One region of the Pannonibacter tanglangensis genome, then DNA from elsewhere that is predicted to be linked to it. Evidence: predicted binding sites of a transcription regulator. Region 1 holds the regulator's gene; the other holds the start of a gene.

The links. Region 1 encodes HrcA, which represses chaperone genes, less so after heat shock. Its sites were predicted from a motif close to GTTAGCACTCNCNNNNNGNGAGTGCTAAC; they were not measured.
Region 2: groES (co-chaperone GroES) is a predicted target of HrcA. The motif match lies at 1,306-1,334, and genes of this name have one in related genera.

The regions. Positions count from the first base shown of each region.
Region 1 is NZ_JAABLQ010000003.1:140,098-142,485, forward strand. Features, by position in the region: gene rdgB (RdgB/HAM1 family non-canonical purine NTP pyrophosphatase) at 1-204, opposite strand, end outside; gene rph (ribonuclease PH) at 215-928, opposite strand; gene hrcA (heat-inducible transcriptional repressor HrcA) at 1,148-2,194, shown strand; gene GWI72_RS17665 (molybdopterin-synthase adenylyltransferase MoeB) at 2,286-2,388, shown strand, end outside.
Region 2 is NZ_JAABLQ010000001.1:2,713,582-2,715,969, reverse strand. Features, by position in the region: gene groL (chaperonin GroEL) at 1-858, opposite strand, end outside; gene groES (co-chaperone GroES) at 919-1,206, opposite strand; gene GWI72_RS12070 (TIGR03067 domain-containing protein) at 1,463-1,846, opposite strand; gene GWI72_RS12065 (sigma-54-dependent transcriptional regulator) at 1,879-2,388, opposite strand, start outside.

The sequences.
Region 1 (2,388 bases):
GGAGGCGCTGGCTGCCGCCACGGCCTTCAGCTCCGCATTGGCCTCGAAGGTGGTTCCGGTCTCGTCCGGCTCGGGCAGGTCCAGCTCGCCGGCCGAGATGACCTCATAGCCATAGGGGGCCAGCAGCTCGCGGAACTCGCGCAGCTTGCCGGCATTGTGGCTGGCCAGGACGAGCCGGCCGGGCTGCAGCTTGCGATGCGTCATGTCGGGCTCCTCAGAGGATCGCCAGCTTCTGCAGGTCGACGAGCCGGGTGATGCCCGCCTTGGCAAGGCCCATCAGCGCCGCCAGGTCGTCCTCGGAGAAGGGCTCGCCCTCGGCCGTGCCCTGGATCTCGACGATGCCGCCCTTGCCGGTCAGGACGAAGTTGGCATCGGTCTGGGCGGTGGAATCCTCGGCGTAATCGAGGTCGAGCACCGGGGCGCCGTTGTAGATGCCGCAGGAGATCGCGGCGACATGATCCTTCAGCACCTGCTTCTTGACCATTTCGCGGGCGCGCATCCACTCGATGCAGTCATGCAGCGCGACCCAGGCACCGGTGATGGATGCGGTGCGCGTGCCGCCATCGGCCTGGATGACGTCGCAGTCGATGGTGATCTGGTTCTCGCCGAGGGCCTCCAGATCGACCACGGCGCGCAGGGAGCGGCCGATCAGACGCTGGATTTCCTGGGTGCGGCCGGACTGCTTGCCGGCAGAGGCCTCGCGGCGCATGCGCTCGCCCGTGGCGCGCGGCAGCATGCCGTATTCGGCGGTCACCCAGCCACGGTTCTGGCCGCGCAACCAGGGCGGAACCCGATCTTCGAGGCTGGCGGTGCACAGGACATGCGTGTCGCCGAACTTCACCAGACAGGAGCCTTCGGCATGCTTGGCGACGCCGCGCTCCAGCGTGACGGGTCTCAGTTCGTCGGCAGCTCGCCGGGAGGGGCGCATGGTCAGCTCCATGGTTCGTGCAAGTTCGGGCCGAGGTCGGTCCGGCGTGGCCGGGCTGACTGCGGTGCCTGTCGCGCGCTTGTAGCCGCTGGCGCTTGCCGACGCAAAGGTCTGCTTGCGCTTGACGGCCGATTTGATCCTATATCTTTAACCGGAACGGACCGGGTGCGTGGTGCGCCCGGACCGGTGTCAGGAGACCCACGTGCACGAGAGGCTGGAATGGTGAGCTTGAGCGAGCTGGACAAGCGGTCTCGCGAGATCTTCCGCTCCATCGTGGAAAGCTATCTGGACACGGGCGAGCCGGTCGGGTCGCGCAATGTGGCGCGCGGCCTCGGCATGTCGCTCTCGCCCGCGTCGGTGCGCAACGTGATGGCGGATCTGGAACATCTCGGACTGCTCTATTCCCCGCACACCAGCGCCGGGCGGCTGCCGACCGAGACGGGGCTGCGCTTCTTCATCGACGCGCTGCTGGAAGTCGGCGACCTGTCGCGCGAGGAACGCGAGCGGATCGACGTGCAGGTGCGCGCCTCGGGCGGACGCAATTCCGAGCAGGTGCTGACGGAAGCCACCCAGCTCCTGTCGGGCCTGACCAGCGGCGCGGCCGTGGTGCTGACCCACAAGCAGGACATCCGCCTGAAGCATGTCGAATTCATCCGCATCGAGCCCCTGCGGGCGCTGGCGGTGCTGGTGGGCGAGGATGGATCGGTGGAAAACCGCATCGTCGACCTGCCCCCGAACCTGCCCTCCTCGGCGCTGGTGCAGGCGTCCAACTACCTCAACGCCCAGATCCAGGGCCGGACGCTGGCCGACGTGCGCCGCGAGCTGGAGCGCCTGCGGGAGGCCGACCAGGCAGAGCTGGACCTCTTGACGCAGAAGATCGTCGAGACCGGGCTTGCGGTCTGGGGCGGAGATTCCGGCGATGGCGACACGCTGATCGTGCGCGGGCAGTCGAACCTGCTCACCGACGTGGGGGCCGCCGAGGATCTCGAGCGGGTGCGGCTGCTGTTCGACGATCTGGAGAACAAGCGCGACCTGATCCAGCTTCTCGGGCTTGCCGAGAAGGGCGACGGCGTGCGCATCTTCATCGGGTCGGAGAACAAGCTGTTCTCCCTGTCCGGCTCCTCGCTGGTGGTGTCGCCCTACCGTGACCGCGAGCAGCGGATCATCGGCGTGCTCGGCGTGATCGGACCGACGCGCCTGAACTACGCCCGCGTCATCCCGATGGTGGACTACACGGCCCGTCTGGTCAGCCGTCTGGTGGGCTGACCGGCCGTCCCGCTGCCCCCTTCCGCTTTCCGCTTCCCCTTGTCCCCGATGGCCCGCCGCACGGCGACGGGCCAGTCCCCCAGGATCTCCGATGCTGTCGCCTGCCGAACTGGAACGCTACGCCCGCCACATCGTCCTGCGCGAGATCGGAGGGCCGGGACAGCAGAAGCTGAAGGCCGCGCGGGTGCTTGTGG
Region 2 (2,388 bases), on a different contig from region 1:
CTTGCGGCGGTCGCCGAAGCCCGGAGCCTTGACGGCAGCGATCTTGAGGCCGCCACGCAGCTTGTTGACGACGAGGGTCGCCAGGGCTTCGCCTTCGACGTCTTCAGCGATGATGAGGAGCGGCTTGCCCGACTGCACCACGGCCTCGAGGACCGGCAGCATCGACTGCAGGTTGGAGAGCTTCTTCTCGTGCAGGAGAATGAACGGCTTCTCCAGCTCGGCGAGCATCTTCTCGGCGTTGGTGACGAAGTACGGGGACAGGTAGCCGCGGTCGAACTGCATGCCCTCGACGACTTCCAGCTCGGTCTCGAGAGACTTGGCTTCCTCGACGGTGATCACGCCCTCGTTGCCGACCTTCTGCATCGCCTCAGCGATGTCACGGCCGACCTGCTTGTCGCCGTTGGCCGAGATGGTGCCGACCTGGGCAACTTCTTCCGAAGTGGTGATCTTCTTGGAAGAGGCGATCAGGTGCTTGACGGCTTCGGCAGCGGCGAGGTCGATGCCGCGCTTCAGGTCCATCGGGTTCATGCCGGCGGCAACGGCCTTGGCGCCTTCCTTGACGATGGCCTGGGCCAGAACCGTCGCGGTGGTGGTGCCGTCACCGGCGATGTCGTTGGTCTTCGAGGCCACTTCGCGCACCATCTGGGCGCCCATGTTCTCGAACTTGTCTTCGAGCTCGATTTCCTTGGCGACGGAGACACCGTCCTTGGTGATGCGCGGTGCGCCGAAGGCCTTGTCGAGCACGACGTTGCGGCCCTTCGGGCCGAGGGTCACCTTCACGGCGTTGGCGAGGATGTCCACGCCGCGCAGCATCTTTTCACGGGCATCAGCGCCGAACTTTACGTCCTTAGCAGCCATTTTCTCGTCTCACTTGTAACTTGGGTTGATGTCGGAACGATCAGGATATCCGCCAGAAGATCAGGCGATCACACCCATGATGTCGGATTCCTTCATGATCAGCAGGTCTTCGCCGTTGATCTTGACTTCGGTGCCGGACCACTTGCCGAACAGCACGCGGTCGCCAGCCTTAACGTCAACCGGGATCAGCTCGCCGTTGTCCTTGCGGGCACCCGGGCCGACGGAGACGACTTCGCCTTCCTGCGGCTTTTCCTTGGCGGTGTCCGGAATGATGATGCCGCCGGCGGTCTTCTCTTCCGAGGTTACGCGACGAACAACGACACGGTCGTGCAGCGGACGAAACGTCATTTGGCTCTTTCCTCTCATGCGGCGTGCCCCCATCTGAAAGCAGCACGCAATCCATTAGGTTGATGGCTCGAGAGAGCGCGGGAGGAGATCCCGCGTCCTGTTAGCACTCCTCAACAGCGAGTGCTAACGCGTCCACGATGTAGGAGCGGGGCTGCGGGATGTCAATGCCGGCCGCGTGCAAAAAATCAGGGGCGGGGCAGACGGCGACAGGTGTCGGAAAACACGGTAAACGACCCGCGCCGGGGACCTGCGCGGGTCAGGCCCTGACGAAGCCGCGCAGGGTCAGGCCGGGGCGGGTCGTGAACTCCGTCGGACGGTTCATGCCCGCGTCGGCGGCCACGAACACGAAGCTGTCGGGTTCAAGCCTGTAGATCGCCGGCAGGCGCTTGCCGGCATCCTCGCCGATCGTGTCGATCCAGGTGATGGATTTCGGCTGCGTGGTTGCGTCCAGCTCGAACAGCCCCTCAAGGATCGTCTCGCCGCCCGGAATGGCGACATGGAACCGGGTGCCCGTGATCGTCGTGATCGCGCCGGGCAGGCCATGGCTGTCCGGCGGATCGACGAGGCCGTTCTCCTCGAAGCGAACCTGGAGCCAGCGACCCTGCAGGGCCTCCAGATCTGTGCGCGTGTCAGGCGTCATGGTTATGTATCCACGAGAGGCGCTGCGAGGCGTTACTGCAGCCGTTCGGACCAGGACTGGCGTTTCCGGTAGATGGTCGAGGGGCTGATCTCGAGCGCGGCCGCGGCGAGGGCGATGTTGCCGTCGAAGGCATCCAGCGCATCCTCGATGATCCGGCGTTCCTGCGCCCAGAGCGGCTCGATGCTCGAGTGCGGTCGTCCGCTGCGGGCCGGACGTCGCCTGTCGCGGACGTCCTCTGCGGGAGCGCGCGCCCGGTTGAAGGTGTCGCGGATCACCAGCGGCAGCATCTCGTAGCTCACCGAGCCGCCGTCGTTCATCACCACGATCTGGCGGATGGTGTTTTCCAGCTGGCGCACGTTGCCCGGCCAGCCGTAGCTGAGCAGCCGCGCCTCGGCATCCGCGTCGAAGTTGCGGAAGCTGCGTGCCTCCTCTCCGGCAAAGCGGGCGAGGAACGCGTGGGCCAGCGGCAGGATGTCGTCCCGCCGGTCGCGCAGCGGCGGAACCTGCACCGGCAGCACATGCAGACGGTAGTAGAGATCTTC